Regions from separate parts of the Pontibacter sp. LHS2 genome, predicted to be linked through region 2. Evidence: riboswitches for the same ligand, from Rfam matches in the RefSeq annotation. Region 2 holds a riboswitch; each other region holds the start of a gene.

Region 1 (6,505 bases), on a different contig from region 2:
GACAAATAGAATAAAGGAATGGCTATCCTAAGATCTGAAAATAAAATACACCGAGGCAGACCGACCATCGGCATCACAGGGCCTGACAAAGGTGGTGGAGCCGCCTGGTTTTTCACGGCACTTTCGGTATTGCTGGCCGGCGGCAGACCGGTACGCATTACGCCCTCCAGGCCCCGCACCGCGGACGGTTTGCAGGGATTGATCATAGGAGGAGGCGCTGATGTGGACCCCTCCATTTATGAGCAGGAACATGTGATGGATGAGTACTTACGCCGCACCCTGCAACATCCCCGAAAGAACATTTTCCAGCGGGTAGGTCGCTTTGTGAGTTGGGTTTACTACCCGGCCGTGTTCCTGCTCCGCAAATTGCTTAGTCGCAAACTGAGCTTCGGGCTGGACCGTGCCCGCGACCACCTCGAGCTGCAGCTGCTGGACCAGGCTGTACAAAAGAACCTGCCCGTGATGGGGATCTGCCGGGGGGCTCAACTGATGAACGTGTATTTCCGGGGTACCCTTTACCAGGACATCAACACGTTTTACCTTGAAGAGCCCAATCCGGCCAGTGTGTTTCCGGTGAAAAAAGTGCATATAAAAGCAGGCAGCAAATTGGCTGATGTGTTAGGAACCCAGCGGCTCAGAGTGAATGCACTGCACAATCAGGCGGTAAAAGAAGCAGGAGAATCCGTGAATATTGTCGCCCGTGAGCCCAACAAGGTTGTACAAGGTATAGAGCATCAGGAGCAGGAGTTCATGATCGGTGTACAATGGCATCCGGAGTACTTGCCGCAGAGTCGCTCACACCGTCGGCTATTCAAAGGACTGGTGCAGCAGGCAAGGCTCGTCAATCAGCAAATCGAGGAAAATGACCTGCAGACATCTCTGTCACAACCTGCGCTGGAGGCCGAAAAACAGTTAAAACAGCAAACTGACGAAACACAACAGTAAAACTAACTACCCCTCCAGAGTTTTCTGCAGGTATAGCGCCTCGTTTTTGAACCGTACCAACGCCAGTATCACAGCCTGCTCGTAGAGCTGTGTTCTGTCTACCGCATTGTCGGTGAGCAGCCCGATAGCACCGGATGCCTGCTTTGAATTGGATTTCCTGAACACCAGGTCATCCGCTTCCCCAAGTTCCATCCCCTTCTCTACCAGATCGGCTACAATGCCGGGCAGGTAAAAAGAAGCTGATCGCGCCTTGCCTATACCTTTAGCCGAGCGCACCACCACCCAGGCAAAAGCAGCCAGTTCGTCATCATGCGACTCCACACCGCCTTCTATACCTATCCAGTAATCAGCATCCGGATGTGCCGCGTGCGCCTTGTTTACCCTGTTCAGGGCGCCAGTCATGGTTTCCTCGTCTGTCATGGGCTGGTCAGCTACGCCAGAGGGCACTGACACAGGTATGGCCTCGAAGTGCAGCGCAGGAAACATGTTGCGGAAGCCACCAAGGGCAGCAGCTACTTTTACCGGGTTGCGTGACGCGACCACTACAGTATGTTGGGGTTTGCTCATCAGGTATAGGACTTAGTCAATGCAAAGAAAGGGAAGCGACTGCAGAAGTAAAAGCCCATAGACTCGATCTGGCTCAGCCCGCTTCAAAACCAATGTACCTACACTTTTTTTACTTATAATTTGGAATTCTTAAAATCTGCCCCCAACTTTGTATCCGTAAAGTCAATATACCTACACCGTATTTGATTTATAAAGAAGAAGGGAGAGAACAGGCTCTGTGAACTTCTAGCAACCAGTGAACCACACCAGGTGCTAATTCCTGCCTAAAGCATTTAGGGGATATAAATTTTTAAACATGAACAATTCAGCGAACACCCTTACTGGTTCACTTATCAACCGAAGCATCCCAGCTTCATTCGGTTCATCATTTTCATTCGCTTCTTATACCTGTTGTTGCTGTTGTTGCTAACACAGCTGCGAAGGTCTCCACTATTTTAAGTTAGACTTTATCGTCTCCCTGCGCAGCTCACAGGGATAGCGCTGCCCTATGCACTCGCTGCATCTCGGGCCCTGCTTTGTCATACCCTTTCCTGCATTTTTAGGGTCTTACTCCCTGTGTCTCATCATTTTCCTCACCTTGCCTGAGCGGGGTGCCTGGTACCATTTTGTCAACAATTCACACTTAATATATATACTTATGTCAGCCTATTCATCAGATAAAACAATAGCTATTTTTCACGAACACCAGGAATGGTTCCGTCCCTTGTTCAACGAACTTGAGGCACGCGGCATACCTTACGAGCGCCAGGATGCAGCCGCGCATACCTATGATCTGGCCTCGCCGGAGCAAAACTACAGCCTGGTATTCAACCGCATGAGCCCATCAGCTTACCTGCGCAATAACCAACAGGGCATCTTCTATACCTTGAACCTGCTTGCTCACCTCGAGGCAAAAGGTGTAACAGTGATCAACGGTCACAAAGCTTTCCTCTACGAAACATCCAAAGCGCTGCAGCTCACGCTACTCGAAAAACTGGGCCTGCCCTACCCGAAATCGCGTGTGATCAACCATGCTTCGCAGGCGGTAAAAGCAGCGGAAGGACTGCGCTACCCAATCGTGGTAAAAGCCAATATCGGAGGCAGTGGTGCCGGCATCGTGCGCTATGATTCACCGGAAGAACTGGCGCTTGCTGTTACCACCGGCCAGGTGGAGCTGGGCATCGACCACACGGCGCTGGTGCAGGAGTTTATACCTGCCCGCGGTGGCCATATAAACCGCGTAGAGACCCTGGGCGGCAAGTACCTCTATGCCATCAAGGTATACACCACAGGTGAGAGCTTCAACCTCTGCCCTGCCGATATCTGCCAGACCACTTCCGGCAAAGAGCTGGTACGCAATGCCTGCGCCATCGACGCACCGAAGAACGGTATGCGTGTAGAAGCCTTCACCCCGGAGCAGGAAGTGATCGATGCTATCGAGCGGATCATGCAGGAGGCAGGTATAGATGTAGGTGGCATCGAGTATACCATCGACGACCGCGATGGACAGATCTACTACTATGACGTGAATGCGCTGTCAAACTTCGTGGCAGATGCCGTTAACGTGATCGGCTTCAACCCGCATGCCCGTCTGGTGGACTTCCTGGAGAAAAAGGCGCAACTGAAAAGAGAGGAGGTATAAGCATGGAATTCGGATATTGGTTACCGGTATTCGGCGGCTGGTTACGCAACGTCGACAACGAGAACATGGCCCCGAACTGGGACTATGTCAAAAAACTGGCGCAACGCAGCGAGGACTGGGGTTACAGCCTCTCCCTCATTGCAGAGCTATACCTGAACGACATCAAAGGTGAAGAAGCCCCCTCCCTGGAAGCCTGGTCTACCGCGGCGGCTTTAGCAGCTGTGACCGAGCAATTGGAGATCATGGTGGCCGTGCGCCCCACTTTCCATAACCCGGCCATACTGGCCAAGCAGGCGGCCAACATCGCCCAGATCAGCGGCGACCGCCTGTCGCTGAACGTAGTATCGTCGTGGTGGAAAGACGAGGCGACCAAGTACGGACTCCAGTTTGAGCAGCACGATGACCGCTACGCCCGCACCAAAGAGTGGCTCGATGTCGTGACTGGCGTGTGGGAGCAGGACCACTTCTCTTACCAGGGCAACTACTACCAGGTAGAAGACAATGTGCTACAGCCAAAACCAACCAAAAAGCCCTTTCTCTATGCCGGCGGTGAGTCGGAAGCGGCCAAAACGCTTATCAGTCAGCAGTGCGACGGCTATGTGATGCACGGCGACTCACCGGAACTGATCGGAAAGCGCATCGACGAGATGAAACGCCGCCGCGAAGCCAGGGGCCTCCCTCCTATGAAGTTCGGTGTGGCCGCTTACAGTATCGTGCGTGACTCGGAGCAGGAAGTGAAACGGGAACTTGACCGCATTACCCATGTGAAGGAGTCAGCAGCCGGCTTCAAGAACATGGAACAGTGGGTGTCGGGCACACAACTCGAGCGCCAGCTATCCCTGCAGGACTACTCGGTTTCAAACCGTGGTTTGCGTTCGGGTTTGCTGGGTACGCCGGCGCAGGTACAGGACCGCATCGCGGAGTTTGAGGCCGTAGGCGTGGATTTCTTCCTGTTGCAGTGCAGTCCGCAACTCGAGGAGATGGAGCGTTTCTCTGAAGCTATTATACAGCAAGTGGTCGCTTAAGCATAGCACCCTACCTAATACTAACAGCAACCTAAACTTACCTAACCTTTGGATCCCTGTCGCTTTCTGAGTGGCAGGGATTTTATAGTATATAGCATTTTAAACAGTGACCCTCGTCATTATTTTATTGAGATGCCCTTCCGAGATTTGCGTTATAAGAATAAGGTGCTCACTCTAAATTTTGAAAAAATGACAGCAGATTCACAAAAACAGTTTTCAGGCAAAGTAGCGCTCGTAACCGGAGGCTCATCTGGTATAGGAAAGTCAACTGCACTGCAATATGCCCGCGAAGGCGCCCAGGTGGTTGTATCTGACATACACGAGGAACCGGGCAGGCAGGTAGTGCAGGAAATAGAACAACTTGGCGGGCAGGCTGTTTTTGTGCTGGGCGACGTATCAAAACCCGAAGACTGCGAGCGCATGGTGCAGCAAGCCGTGGAGAAATTCGGCCGGCTGGATATCGCCTTCAACAACGCAGGTATAGGCGGTGAAGCCAACCCGATTGCCGAAATGAGCATCGAAGGGTGGAACAAAGTGATCAGCGTGAACCTGAGCAGTGTGTTCTATTGCATGCACTTTCAGATCCGGCAGATGCTGCAAAACGGCGGCGGGGCCATCGTGAACAACTCATCTATCCTTGGTCAAGTGGGCTTTGCTAATTCAGCTGCTTATGTGGCGGCCAAGCACGGCGTCGTGGGGTTGACCAAAAACGGAGGCATCGAGTATGCTGCACAAGGTATACGGGTCAACGCCATTGGTCCGGCCTTTATCAAAACTCCCTTGCTGACCGATGCCGGCATGACCGAAGACGTGCTGCAATACCTGACTACCAAGCACCCGATCGGCCGTTTGGGCGAGCCCGAGGAAGTTGCCGAGCTGGTTATCTGGCTGAGTTCTGATAAAGCTTCGTTCGTCACAGGATCGTACTACGCTGTAGACGGCGCCTACCTGACGCAGTAAACACCCGTATTACCTACAGAATACCACCTTCTTCCGTAATTCAGATACTCACCTTGTATTGGAATTAATGTTATCTGCGAGCGCCTTGCATCCGCAGGTATAAACGACAACATCAAACTGATATGAGTGTAACAGAAGAGAAAAGAGTAAGCACAAGTCCCCTGAAACCTGGCCAGCATCCTGACTGGCATAGCCTGGAGGCACAGGAAGCGCTTGATTTGCTGGAGGTATCACCCAAGAAGGGACTGACTGATGAAGAGGTGCAAAAGCGGCAGGAACAGTACGGTCGCAATGTGATGACGCCCAAAAAGCAGCAGAGCGCTTTTGTACGGTTCATGTTGCAGTTTCACCAACCCCTGATTTATATCCTGCTTGCCGCTACGGTAGTTACCTTTCTGCTGGATGAGTACATCGACTCAGCCGTGATCTTTGGGGTGGTGTTTATAAACGCGATCATTGGGTACATACAGGAGTCAAAGGCCCTGGCTGCGATCGATGCACTGTCACGCAGCATGACGGCGAAGGCGCAGGTGATCCGCAATGGCAAAAAGCAACACATCAATGCGCAGGAGCTGGTACCCGGCGATATCGTGCAGGTGCAGTCGGGCGACAAGTTTCCGGCCGATGTCAGGTTGACGCAGGTGCGCGACATCAAGGTAGACGAATCAGCGCTGACCGGCGAGTCTGTGGCTGTGGAGAAAAACGCTGCGGCTGTGGCTGCGGACGACGTGCTGGGTGACCGCTTTTCGATGGGCTTTGCCTCCACCGTCGTCACCTACGGGCAGGCCACCGGTGTGGTCGTGGCTATAGGCGATAAAACCGAGGTGGGCAAGATACAGGAGTCGATCTCGAGTGCGCAGACCCTTGAAACCCCGCTTACCAAAAAGATCAAGGAGTTCAGTCACCTGCTGCTCTGGGTTATTCTGGGGCTGGCAGCGGCAGTGTTTGTTGTAGAAACCATGCGCGGGGCTGACTGGGGCGATACCTTTATGGTGGCGGTGGCATTAGCTGTAGGAGCTATACCGGAAGGCTTGCCGGTGGCAGTGACCATCATGCTGGCGCTCGGCGTTTCCAAAATGGCCAAACGCAGGGCCATCATCCGAAAACTGGTAGCCGTGGAAACTTTGGGCAGCACCAACGTGATCTGCTCAGATAAAACCGGTACGCTCACCGAAAACCAAATGACCGTGCAGCAGATCGTGGCCGGTGACAAGGTATACGCCGTGAGTGGCCTGGGCTATCGACCGGAAGGCCGGATACAGGAAAATGAGCAACAGGCTGACCTGAGCACCAATAAGGCACTGGAGCAACTCCTGATCGCGGGCTTGCTATGCAACGACAGCTCCGTGAAAGAGAAGGAAGGCCAATGGACCATTGAGGGTGATCC
Region 2 (6,505 bases):
CTTGCCTGAGTATACTGAGCGCTTCTTTGGGGTCGCTGATCAGTTCGGCAATAATATCAAGGCTGGAGTCTTGCAACAACTCCTGCACATCATAGGTAAAGGCGGCGGCTGGCAATGTGCGTGGCTTCTCTCTGTCTTTCACGCAGATACTCCCAATCTCCCAACCAAGGTGCCGGTTAGCTTCCACCACATCGTAAAGCCCCTGCCCTACGCAGCCAAAACCGATCAGCCCAATGCGTTTTTTAAACTTTTGTATTTTCATAGTGTATGTGCTTTACTTGTTGGGTTTGATAAAAATGTCGAATTGCCTCTGTCAACTGTGCCGTTTCCACCAGAAAACCATCATGTCCGTAGCCTGAGTGGAGCAAAGCGAATCCTGAGCCGGGCACCAGTTGGCTCAGCTCACGCTGCTCCTCTACCGGAAAGAGCAGGTCGGTATCCACTCCCACAAAAAGACACTTGGCTTTTAGCCTTTCCAGCGCCTTGGCTATACCTCCCCGGTCCCGGCCAATGTGGTGGGAGTCCATAGCTTTGGAAAGCAGCCAATAGGTATAGGCGTTGAAGCGCTGTGCCAGTTTCTCACCTTGGTATACCTGATAGGAGGATGCCCGAAAATTATCGGTAATGCTACTGCCCGGCTCCTGCTGCGATGCTTCGTAGCAGGTATAGTGCCGGTAAGAAAGCATGGCAATGGCACGAGCCGTTTTAAGACCAGCTATACCTGCTTCTTTGGTATTGGTCTGCCAGGTTGGATCCTGCCGAATGGCCATGCGCTGGCTCTCGTTGAAGGCGATGCCCCAAGCCGAATGACGCGCATTGGAAGCCACCTGGATCAGGTTCTGGAAGAAATGGGGCTGTTCTATAGCCCACTCCAGTGCCTGCTGCCCACCCAGCGAGCCACCCAGCAGCGTATGCACCTGCGTTATACCTAAGTCCTGCCGCAATAGGTCAAAAGCCCGCACAATATCCCGGTTGGTCAGTGGCGGGAAGCTGTGGTAGTAGGGCTGCAGCGTTTCCGGATTAATTTCAAGTGGTCCTGTGGATCCATAGCAGCCACCCAAGGTGTTCGCACAAACCACAAACCAGTCCGCTGGGTCGTATAGTTTTTCCTCGCCAAATAATTCACCCCACCAGTCGGTGAAGTCCGAGCTGCCGGTGAGGGCGTGGCATACCCACACCACATTGCTTTGGTCTTGATTGAGTCGTCCATAAGTTGTATAGGCCAGTTGGAAGCCAGGGAGCGATGCCCCCGACTCCAGCTGAAATTTTCTCTGGTAATGGAATACTAATTGTTCAGGCATTATGCTTCGTTCAATACAGGTTCATCGTGGTGCTGCCGTACCTTGGCAAAAGCCTGTTCCAGATCAGCTTTGATATCATCGAGGTGCTCTATACCTGCGGAGAGGCGCAGTAGCGTTGGCGTTACGCCCGCACTCTGCTGCTCCTTTTCCGTAAGCTGCTGGTGGGTAGTAGAGGCTGGGTGTATGATCAGAGTTTTCGCGTCGCCGACATTGGCTAAGTGACTTACCAGTTGCAGGCTGTTCACAAAGATTTCCGCCTGTTTTTTGTCGCCTTTCAGATTAAAGGAAAGTACGCCACCAAATCCTCGCTTCAGGTATTTCTTGGCCAGGTCGTGGTATTTGCTGGAAGAAAGTCCCGGGTAGTTCACACTTTCCACCTGCTCGTGCTGCTCCAGCCACTCGGCCAGCGCCTGCGCATTTTGCACGGTGCGGTCCACACGCAGCGAGAGTGTTTCCAATCCCTGCAGCAGCAGGAAGGAGTTGAACGGGCTAAGCGCCGGACCAAAGTCACGCAGACCTTCTACCCTTGCTCTGATGGAAAAGGCGATATTGCCGAAAGGTCCGTCCGTGCCGAACACCTCCCAGAAATTAAGGCCGTGATATCCCTCCGAAGGTTCAGAGAACTGTGTAAACTTACCATTACCCCAGTTGAAGTTACCGCCATCCACGATCACACCACCAATGCTGGTACCGTGTCCGCCGATCCACTTCGTAGCAGACTCCACTACCACATTGGCGCCATGCTCCAGCGGCCTGAACAGGTAGCCACCGGCCCCAAAAGTATTGTCTACCACCAGCGGGATGTCATGTTTTTTAGCTATGGCCGCTATACCATCGAAGTCAGGTATATTGAAGCGCGGGTTGCCGATGGATTCGGTATAGATGGCTTTGGTATTTTCGTCGATCAAACTTTCGTAGCTCTCCGGATCGTCACTCTCGGCAAAGCGTACCTCAATCCCCAGCCTTTTGAAGGCCACCTTAAATTGGTTGTAAGTACCACCGTACAGGAAACTGGTGGACACAAAATTATCGCCTGCCTGCAGGATGTTGTTGAGCGCAATGAACTGAGCCGCCTGTCCGGAGGCAACCGCTACGGCCGCCACGCCGCCTTCCAAAGCTGCGATGCGCTTTTCAAACACATCGGTGGTGGGGTTCATGATGCGGGTATAGATATTGCCGAACTCCCGAAGCGCAAACAGGTTGGCACCGTGCTCCGCGTCTTTGAAAACATATGAAGACGTCTGGTAAATCGGCACGGCGCGGGAACGGGTGGTTGGATCAATCTCTTGGCCGGCGTGTAACTGAAGTGTTTCGAAATGAAGTGAATTAGACATAGTCGTTTTGTTTAAAATTTTGAAAAGTATAGAATAGATTAGCTTGTTCTAAGACAAGAGGAAAGAGGAGGCTACAGACGTTTGCTCACAGGCTATACCTGTGGCTAGACGTTATTGCAGCAAAAAATTGATTAGTATGTTGGTCGCGCTAGCAACAGCAGCAACACATGCACATGGGGTTACACATGACAGCAGCATGTGCGAGGGCATGATGAGATTGTGGCAGTTGGCCTGCCGTGGTTGATCGTAAAAAAAGCGGTGTTGGTTTTGTTCCCTTTTCCATAACGTTATCAATTTATATGCTTCCGAACATCCGGAATCAGGAATTAGCACCTTGCCTGAGGCTGGTTGCTAGCGCTTCACAGAGCCTGTCTCTCCACGCTTCTTTATAAATCGATACCCACAAAGGGATATCAGACTTGATGTTGCAATATTAGGGCAGCATTTCAAATAATCCAAATTTTTATTTTATATTATTTCAGTTTCATCGAAAAATCAATTTCATAACCTTGCAAATCAAGGCATTGCATACCTTATAAGAGAGACCCATCATATCTACAGATTCGCTATCTTTGAATAAGCATAATCGCACATGTATAACATTATCAGATCATCCCTGTTGTGCAGGTATAGATGGCCTAAAGATTAAGATGAAGATACTCCTGACCGGCGCAAACGGCTACATTGGCAAACGACTTCTTCCTGTGCTCATAGAAGGGCAGCACGAAGTGGTATGCCTTGTCCGGGACCCCCGCCGTTTCGAGGTAGCAGACAGCCTGAAGGACAAAGTACAGGTGGTAAAAGGCGATCTGCTCCAGCCGGAAAGTTTACAGGCCTTACCCCATGACATAGACGCTGCCTACTATCTGGTACACTCCATGGGCTCTGGCTCGGCAGACTTTGAAGAGGCTGAAAGAGCATCGGCCATGAACTTCGTCAGCTACCTTAACAGCACCAGTGCCAAGCAACTGATTTACCTGAGCGGCATCGCTAACGACGAGCACCTTTCTAAACACCTTAGTTCCCGCCGACAGGTAGAGGATGTGCTCGCGCAGGGCAAAGCATCGCTAACCGTACTTCGGGCGGCGATCATCATTGGGTCAGGCAGTGCTTCTTTCGAGATCATCCGCGACCTGGTAGAGAAATTACCTGTAATGATCACACCTCGGTGGCTCAACTCACGCTGCCAACCCATCGCCATACGCGACGTGATGTTTTACCTGACTGCCGTGCTCGGCCGTGAAGACTGCTATGACAAACGATTCGAGATCGGCGGACCTGATGTGCTCACCTACAAGCAAATGTTGCTGCAGCTGGCCAAAGTCCGGAACTTGAAACGGCACATCTATACCTTGCCAGTACTCACGCCCAAGCTTTCCTCCTATTGGCTATACTTTGTCACGAGCACCAACTATGCATTAGCCCGCAGTCTGGTGGAGAGTCTGCGTAACGATGCCGTGGTGAAAGACAGCAGCATACAGCAGCTTATCCCCCATAAGTGCCTGAGCTATGAGAGTGCTCTGAATCTGGCTTTTACCAAGATGGAGCAAAACATGGTGGTGTCGAGTTGGAAGGATGCGCTGGTGAGTGGCACCATCCAACTCAATTTCATGGATTTTGTACAAATTCCAGAGCATGGCGTTCTCACCGATCGCCAGCGCATGCGCTTTGACAGAGCACCTGAAGAAGTGATGGACAACATCCTGCGCATTGGTGGTGAGCGCGGCTGGTATAAGACTGACTTTCTATGGGAGATACGCGGACTACTCGACAAAATGGTGGGCGGGGTTGGTCTCCAACGCGGTCGCAGACACCCAATTGATGTTAAAGCCGGCGATTCTATTGATTTCTGGCGTGTACTGGCAGTTGACCTCCAGGCGAGACGTATGCTGCTTTACGCCGAAATGAAGCTCCCTGGCGAGGCTTGGCTGCAGTTCAGAATATGCCAGGAGGCGGATGGAAACTACCTCGAGCAATTGGCTGCATTCCGGCCAGATGGTTTAGCAGGCAGACTGTACTGGTATGCCATGCTTCCGTTTCATTTTATTATTTTTAAAGGAATGGCACATAACATCATTCATTATCGGGAGCCGTTAACAGAGAAATCTTTGCCTCCTCCGCAACATTCTCGATAATGTACAAACAATAGATTTCATAATATAAAACTATCACTATACTTAAGAGTATAATACTATGTCTGAACTCAGATGCTTATCCCCTCTGCAAAGGCATTTTACATTTATACTTATACCTTATAACTCTCACCGACAAAAATATTTTAACTTTGCCTTTCTCTAACCTAACAGACCTAATGGAGGCCATAAAAGAAACTAATTTCTCCTTCGCCGGACAGACCGGTTTTTATAGAGGCAAGGTACGCGATGTTTATTATTTTGAGGATCGTTTAGCAGTAGTTGCCACCGACAGAATTTCTGCATTTGATGTTGTGCTTCCGAGAGCCATTCCTTATAAAGGCCAGGTATTGAACCAAATAGCAAGCATAAACCTTAAAACTACTGCTGACCTGGTGCCTAACTGGGTGCTGTCGACGCCCGACCCTAACGTGACCATCGGTTACCGTTGCGAGCCTTACAAGGTAGAGATGGTGATCAGAGGCTACCTGGCCGGGCATGCCTGGCGCGAGTACAAAGCAGGTAAACGCACCGTATGCGGCGTAGCGCTACCTGAGGGTTTGCGTGAAAACGACAGACTGCCGGAGCCGATCATCACCCCGACCACAAAGGCGGATGAAGGGCATGATGAGGACATCTCGCGTGAAGAAATTCTGGCGAAAGGCATTGTATCTGAGCAAGAATATATTAAATTAGAAGCTTATACCCGAGCGCTCTTTGCAAGAGGCACGGAACTAGCCGCACAGCGCGGACTGATACTGGTGGACACCAAGTACGAGTTTGGCAGCTACAACGGCGAGGTATACCTGATCGACGAGATCCATACACCAGACTCTTCGCGCTACTTTTACCTGGAGGGATATCAGGAGCGACAGCAGAACGGTGAACCGCAGAAGCAGCTGTCAAAAGAGTTTGTACGCCAGTGGTTGATCGAGAATGGGTTTCAGGGCAAAGAAGGACAAGCTATACCTGAAATGACCGATGAAGTGGTGAACAGCATTTCGGACCGTTACATCGAGCTTTATGAGGTTTTCACAGGGAAACCTTTTCACAAAGAAAGTTATGATAATGTGCTCTCACGCATTGAGAATCACATAGTGGAAAACATTTTTAACGACAAAAATTAGAATTATTAACGTGGATTTTGGTACATTCGCGTTTAAATCCTTTACTGGTAGATCTATGAAGTACACGATTGATAAGAAAGAAAACTACACGATTATCACGATAGACGAGAAGAAACTTGATACTTCAATCGCTCCGGATTTGAAATCTGAGTTCGTGAAATTGAATGCTGAAGGGATCACCAACCTGATTCTTGACCTCAATAACGTAAAATATACTGACTCTTCGGGACTGAGCTCTATCCTGATCGCTAACAGACTTTGCAACTCGTCTAACGGTTTGCTTATCCTGACCAGCCTGCAGGACCACGTGATGAAGTTGATCACAATCTCTAAACTGGAGTCTGTATTGAACATCCTTCCTACAGTGGAAGAGGCGATCGACCGCGTGTTCCTACACGAGATCGAGCAGGATCTGACTAACAAAGAAGACTAGTTATACCTATTTTGTGGATTTCGAACTCAGGATACTCGGTAGTTCGTCGGCCACACCTTCGGCAAACCGGCACCATACCGCCCAATTGCTGACCATCGACAATCAGCTTCATCTGATTGATTGCGGAGAAGGAACCCAAATGCAGCTGATGCTTTACAAGATAAAGCATCAGCGCATT
Region 3 (6,505 bases), on a different contig from region 2:
CTGCTCCGAGTCGAGCATACCCTCGTCCATGTTCACGTCGATGATCTGAGCGCCACCCTCTACCTGCTGTCGGGCAACCGATAGGGCTTCCTCAAACTTACCGTCTACGATCAGGCGGGAGAATTTCTTGGAGCCGGTGACGTTGGTGCGTTCGCCAACATTCACGAAAAGGGTATCGGAAGTGATGGTGAGGGGCTCGAGGCCGCTGTAGCGTGGGAGGGGAGCTACGGGAGTGGGAACGTGCGGTTTATACCTGCGCACCAGGTCTGCGATTACTTTGGTGTGTACTGGCGTCGTGCCACAACAACCACCCAACACGTTTACCAACCCTTCCTTCAGGTATTCCTCTACAATAGCACCCATCTGCTGGGCTGTTTCATCGTAGCCGCCAAAGGCATTTGGCAAGCCGGCATTCGGGTAAGCACTGATGTAACAGTTGGATATGCGGGAGAGCTCCTGAATATGCGTCTTGAGCTGACGGGCACCCAAAGCACAGTTGAATCCCACACTCAGGATGGGTGCATGCGAAATGGAGTTCCAGAAGGCTTCCACTGTTTGTCCGGATAAGGTACGGCCGCTGGCGTCGGTGATAGTGCCCGACACCATGATCGGCAGCTCCTTGCCACCGTCATTCACATATTGCTGTATCGCAAAGAGGGCGGCCTTACAGTTGAGCGTATCGAATACCGTCTCCACCAGCAGGAGGTCTGAACCGCCGTCCATCAGCCCGCGCACCTGCTCGTAATAAGCCTCCACCAATTGGTCGAAGGTGATGGCGCGGTAACCGGGGTTGTTCACATCCGGGGAGAGGGAAGCCGTGCGGTTGGTCGGGCCAATAGCGCCTGCTACGAAGCGCTTGTGCGCCGGACCTTTGGCTTCCACTTCATCAGCCGCCTCACGGGCTATTTTGGCTGATTCGTAGTTTATCTCATACACCACATGCTCCAGGTGATAATCAGCCATCGCGATGCTGGTGCCGCTGAAGGTATTGGTCTCGATGATGTCAGCGCCAGCTTCGAGGTACTCGGTGTGGATGGCCTTGATAATATCGGGCCGTGTGATAGAGAGTAAGTCGTTGTTACCTTTGAGATCAGACGGATGGTCCTTGAAGCGCTCGCCACGAAAATCGGTTTCGGAGAGCTGGTAGCGCTGGATCATGGTGCCCATGGCGCCATCAAGCACAAGCACGCGCTCCTGCAGCAAGGTATGGATCGGATGTGATTTGGTCATTTTGGTGTTCCCCCTCTTGGTTAAGTCTACATACGCGCTTATCAAGAAGGACACCCAAGGTAGGTATACTCTCTTATCTTTTCCCGGCCAAGGTATGGCTGAGAAGGGAATTAGCACCAAGCTGGTACAAGGTTGCTAAGACGTCATAGGGCCCTGTCCCTCGGTCTTTCTTGATAAGAATGCTGCAAAGATACACACTTATCCGCAAAAGGCGAATTTTTGTTGCATCAGGATAAGAGGATATCAGGAGAGAAGGAGGTTTAAAGTCGCGCCCAGAAAAGTATAAAAACAGAAAGGGACACCAAAAGTGTCCCTTTCCTAAAAGAGTTTAATTGTTTTCACTCTATAACTCTTTATACCTTCTTATACGGAGGCGCTAACCCGATTGTTCTTGCCTCGGAGAAGTATTTACATTTAGGCAAAATAAAAAGGGACCACCTTGCTGGGAGTCCCTTTTTACTTCAAAGCCCAAAGACTTTTGGTATCGGTCAGAATTAAGCTTCTGCTTCTACTTTAGGAATTACAGAAACGAATGAACGGTTCTTAACGCCTTTTTTGAATGAAACTACACCGTCAACCATAGCGAACAGTGTGTGGTCTTTGCCCATACCCACGTTCTGACCCGGGTGGTGTGCAGTACCTCTTTGTCTTACAATGATGTTACCAGCGATGATATCCTGGCCACCGTAAATCTTAACGCCAAGTCGTTTAGAATGCGACTCACGACCGTTGTTAGAACTACCAGCTCCTTTTTTGTGTGCCATTTTGTTTAATTATTTACTCAGGGCGATGAAACACCTGAAAAATTCAACGTTTAATTTCTTCTTACTGCTTAACCAATGCTCTCGATCAGAACTTTCGTGAAGTGCTGGCGGTGACCATTCTTCTTACGATAGCCTTTTCTTCTCTTCTTTTTGAAAACGATTACTTTGTCGCCTTTCACGTTGCCAAGGATTTTACCAACCACTTTAACACCGCTAACGAAAGGAGCACCTACAGTAAGCGTGCCGTTATCATCAGTAAGAAGAACATTGGTGAACTCAACGGCGTCACCATCATTGCCGGAAAGCTTGTTAGCGTAGATGAACCTTCCGGCCTCTACTTTGGTCTGTTGACCTGCGATTTCTACAATTGCGTACATCAGCTTCAATGTATGATTTAAAAAATTTTAAGTCTGCAAAATTAGCAGTCTAAAAATTAATATGCAAATCATTGTTCCTTAATTCATTCTGTTTTTTCAGACCTTATGCACAACTATGTGGATAACGATGTTGAAATCTCTATTCAATTATTTTGCACCTCCTGAAATAGCACATAACACACTAATCCGCAGAACGTTGCCTCTCGATTGAGAAATTCACGTTTTCCACACCAACTCCATAAGCCGGGCAAAACCTTCCTCCGAATTTGGAGCCAAGCTTGCTGTTTATTGGATTTTAGACCCTGCAAAATGCCCACACTTGCTTAATAGGCGTCACAAGCTTGCACTTTTCATCATTTAACAATGATTTAATATTGTGTTTACTATATAAAGACAATTATATATGTCAACACAATCATGTTAATAAGCCTGTTAATTCCATGACAAAAATCACACAATCAAACACTTAGCAAAGTGTTAATAAATTGAACAACTTTAGCCCTCCAATTCAAGTTCTTATCACTATATTTGAAAACCTGTTACCTTAAAGTCACCCGCCAAACGGTGCCTTGACTTCTAAGTCTGACATTATATAAAACAGTAACGAAGTGTCGCTGTTAGTTTAAATAACATTAAAGTTTACGCGCATGGAGCCAATACTACAAGAGAACCCAAATCGCTTTGTTTTATTCCCGATACAGCACGACGAGGTGTGGCAGATGTATAAAAAGGCAGAGGCCAGCTTCTGGACCGCCGAGGAAATCGACTTGTCGCAGGACCAGAAAGACTGGGAGAACCTGAACGACGGCGAACGCCACTTCATCAGTCACGTACTGGCTTTCTTCGCTGCTTCGGACGGCATCGTAAACGAGAACCTGGCCATCAACTTCATGCAGGAAGTACAGCTACCGGAAGCTCGCTGCTTCTATGGCTTCCAGATCATGATGGAGAACATTCACGCCGAGACTTACTCCCTGCTGATCGACACTTATATAAAGAAGCAGTCTGAAAAAGACTATCTGTTCAACGCACTGGAGACAGTGCCTTGCGTGAAGAAGAAAGGCGAGTGGGCGCTTAAGTGGATCAACAGTGAAAACTTCACAGAGCGTCTGATCGCTTTTGCGGCTGTGGAGGGTATCTTCTTCTCCGGTTCTTTCTGCTCTATCTTCTGGCTCAAGAAGCGTGGCCTGATGCCAGGCTTGACCTTCTCTAACGAGCTGATTTCGCGTGACGAAGGCCTGCACTGCGATTTCGCCTGCCTGCTCTACTCTATGCTGAATGAAAAGCTGCCTGAGAGCCGTGTGCACGAGATCATCCGTGATGCGGTGACCTTTGAGCAGGAGTTCGTAACCGACGCGCTGCCAGTTGACCTGATTGGCATGAACGCTAAGTTGATGAGCCAGTACATCGAGTTCGTAGCTGACCGCCTGTTGGTATCACTGGGTTGCAGCAAGATCTACAACGCCACCAACCCGTTCGACTTCATGGAAATGATCTCGCTGCAGGGCAAGACCAACTTCTTCGAAAAGCGTGTAGCGGAGTACCAGAAAGCTGGTGTGATGGGCGACAAAGACAAAAACGTGTTTTCGCTCGACGAAGACTTTTAACAATCTGAATTACTTAGTAAGTTTAGGAGATAAAGAGAGCCGGGTGTCAGGCCCGGCCCTTCCTTCATTACCTTGAATACTCCGGTTGCAGGTATAGCTGCCTTCGTAGCTCCCCGGCACCGGATTCATAAGCTGGCATCAGCCGCCAGACGGGGCGTCCGCCTCAATTTCTGTAAAAGCATTTGGCTTTACCTGTTAAAGTATAGTATTTCAACGGCTTAGGTATCTATATACGTATTGCCTTATGATAATATTAGCATGTTTCAACCCGCTGCTTTAAGAGCGGATCATTTATACCTATATCTTATAAAAACCCGGGCATTTGACTCCCGCTAAATGTATACGCTATGTTAGTAGTTAAAAGAGACGGCCGACGCGAATCCGTCAAATTCGACAAAATTACCGCACGCATCGAGAAGCTGTGCTATGGTCTGAACATGGACTATGTGTCGCCGATTGAGGTGGCCAAGAAAGTAATTGACGGCATTTACGACGGCGTGAGCACCATCGAGCTGGACAACTTGGCTGCTGAGACAGCTGCGTCCCTGACGACCAAGCACCCGGACTACGCAGTGCTGGCTGCCCGTGTGGCGATCTCTAGCCTGCACAAGGTGACGAGCAAGTCGTTCTCCAACACCATGAAGCGCCTCTATACCTACGAGGACCCTAAGACAGGAGAAAACGCTTCGCTTCTGGCAAAGGATGTGTACGAGATCATCCGCAAGCACGCCGCTACGCTGGACTCGACCATCATATATGACCGGGACTACAACTACGATTATTTCGGATACAAAACGCTGGAGCGCTCATACCTGCTTCGCCTTGACGGCAAGATCGTGGAGCGCCCGCAGCATATGTTGATGCGTGTGGCCGTGGGTATCCATAAGGAGGACATCGAATCTGCCATCGAGACTTATAATCTCATGTCTGAGAAATGGTTTACGCACGCCACGCCAACATTATTCAATGCCGGTACACCAAAGCCGCAGCTATCCTCGTGCTTCCTGCTTGCTATGCAGGACGATAGCATACCAGGTATCTACGACACGCTGAAGCAATGCGCACAGATCTCACAGAGCGCCGGCGGTATTGGCCTGAGCATCCACAACGTGCGTGCAACAGGTTCTTACATCAAGGGCACAAACGGTACGTCTAACGGTATCATCCCGATGCTGAAGGTGTTTAACGACACTGCCCGCTATGTGGACCAAGGCGGTGGCAAGCGCAAAGGCGCTTTCGCGATCTACCTGGAGCCTTGGCATGCTGATATCTTCGAATTCCTGGATCTGAAGAAGAACCACGGCAAGGAGGAGAACCGCGCCCGTGACTTGTTCTACGCTCTTTGGACGCCAGACTTGTTTATGAAGCGTGTGGAGCAAAACGGCGACTGGAGCCTGTTCTGCCCGAACGAAGCACCCGGACTCGGTGACAGCTGGGGCCAGGACTTTGAGCGCCTGTACGAGAAATATGAGCGTGAAGGCCGTGCCCGCAAAACGGTAAAAGCACAGGACCTGTGGTTTGCTGTGCTGGAGTCTCAGATCGAGACAGGTACGCCATATATGCTTTATAAGGATGCCGCTAACCGTAAGAGCAACCAACAGAACCTTGGTACCATCAAGAGTTCAAACCTCTGCACCGAGATCATGGAATATACCAGCCACGACGAAGTAGCGGTATGTAACCTGGCGTCGCTTGCCTTACCTCGTTACATCAAAGAAGAAAACGGCCATAAGACATTTGACCACCAGAAACTGTTTGACGTGACGTACCACGTGACGAAGAACCTGAACAAGGTGATCGACATCAACTATTACCCAGTGCCTGAGGCCCGCAACTCCAACATGCGCCACCGTCCGATCGGATTGGGTGTGCAGGGCTTGGCGGATACCTTCATCACGCTGCGTATGCCATTTGAGAGTGATGAAGCCCGTGGTCTGAACAAAGACATCTTCGAGACGATCTACTTCGCCGCTATGACGGCTTCTAAGGACCTGGCCAAGAAAGACGGTGCTTATGAGACGTTCAAAGGTTCTCCATTGTCAGAAGGCAAGTTCCAGTTCGACATGTGGGGTGTAACACCAGACAGCGGTCGCTGGGATTGGGAAGAACTGCGCCAGGAAGTGGTTAAGCACGGTGTGCGTAACTCCCTGCTGGTAGCGCCAATGCCAACTGCTTCTACAGCACAGATCCTGGGTAACAACGAGTCGTTTGAGCCTTATACCTCTAATATCTACCTGCGTCGTGTGCTTTCAGGTGAGTTCATGATCGTGAACAAGCACTTACTGAAGGACCTGATCGGCTTGGGTCTGTGGAATGACAAGATGAAGACTGCCATCATCGCAGCCAACGGCTCGGTGCAGGACATCCCGAGCATCCCACAGAACATCAAAGACTTGTACAAGACGGTTTGGGAGATCAGCCAGCGTACAGTAATTGACATGAGTGCTGACCGTGGCGCTTTCATCTGCCAGAGCCAGTCGCTGAACCTGCACGTAATGAACGTGAACTTCGGCAAGCTGACTTCGAT

Evidence for each region. Region 2 has a riboswitch for S-adenosylmethionine ahead of AC5FX6_RS08690 (O-acetylhomoserine aminocarboxypropyltransferase/cysteine synthase family protein). Riboswitches for the same ligand answer to the same signal wherever they lie in the genome.
Region 1: another riboswitch for S-adenosylmethionine. It lies ahead of AC5FX6_RS06900 (ATP-grasp domain-containing protein); the one in region 2 lies ahead of AC5FX6_RS08690 (O-acetylhomoserine aminocarboxypropyltransferase/cysteine synthase family protein).
Region 3: another riboswitch for S-adenosylmethionine. It lies ahead of metH (methionine synthase); the one in region 2 lies ahead of AC5FX6_RS08690 (O-acetylhomoserine aminocarboxypropyltransferase/cysteine synthase family protein).

Annotation. Positions count from the first base shown of each region.
Region 1 is NZ_JBZYWG010000001.1:1,573,135-1,579,639, forward strand. It holds gene AC5FX6_RS06885 (amidoligase family protein) at 1-31, shown strand, start outside; gene AC5FX6_RS06890 (gamma-glutamyl-gamma-aminobutyrate hydrolase family protein) at 19-945, shown strand; gene yjjX (inosine/xanthosine triphosphatase) at 952-1,512, opposite strand; SAM riboswitch class I at 1,697-1,800, shown strand; gene AC5FX6_RS06900 (ATP-grasp domain-containing protein) at 2,150-3,133, shown strand; gene AC5FX6_RS06905 (LLM class flavin-dependent oxidoreductase) at 3,136-4,158, shown strand; gene AC5FX6_RS06910 (SDR family NAD(P)-dependent oxidoreductase) at 4,348-5,118, shown strand; gene AC5FX6_RS06915 (cation-transporting P-type ATPase) at 5,241-6,505, shown strand, end outside.
Region 2 is NZ_JBZYWG010000002.1:4,701-11,205, forward strand. It holds gene AC5FX6_RS08680 (homoserine dehydrogenase) at 1-262, opposite strand, end outside; gene metX (homoserine O-acetyltransferase MetX) at 243-1,301, opposite strand; gene AC5FX6_RS08690 (O-acetylhomoserine aminocarboxypropyltransferase/cysteine synthase family protein) at 1,301-2,635, opposite strand; SAM riboswitch class I at 2,928-3,030, opposite strand; gene AC5FX6_RS08695 (SDR family oxidoreductase) at 3,286-4,770, shown strand; gene AC5FX6_RS08700 (phosphoribosylaminoimidazolesuccinocarboxamide synthase) at 4,947-5,894, shown strand; gene AC5FX6_RS08705 (STAS domain-containing protein) at 5,950-6,327, shown strand; gene AC5FX6_RS08710 (ribonuclease Z) at 6,341-6,505, shown strand, end outside.
Region 3 is NZ_JBZYWG010000004.1:196,224-202,728, forward strand. It holds gene metH (methionine synthase) at 1-1,230, opposite strand, end outside; SAM riboswitch class I at 1,301-1,410, opposite strand; gene rpmA (50S ribosomal protein L27) at 1,725-1,994, opposite strand; gene rplU (50S ribosomal protein L21) at 2,063-2,371, opposite strand; gene AC5FX6_RS18740 (ribonucleoside-diphosphate reductase small subunit) at 3,019-3,978, shown strand; gene AC5FX6_RS18745 (ribonucleoside-diphosphate reductase subunit alpha) at 4,326-6,505, shown strand, end outside.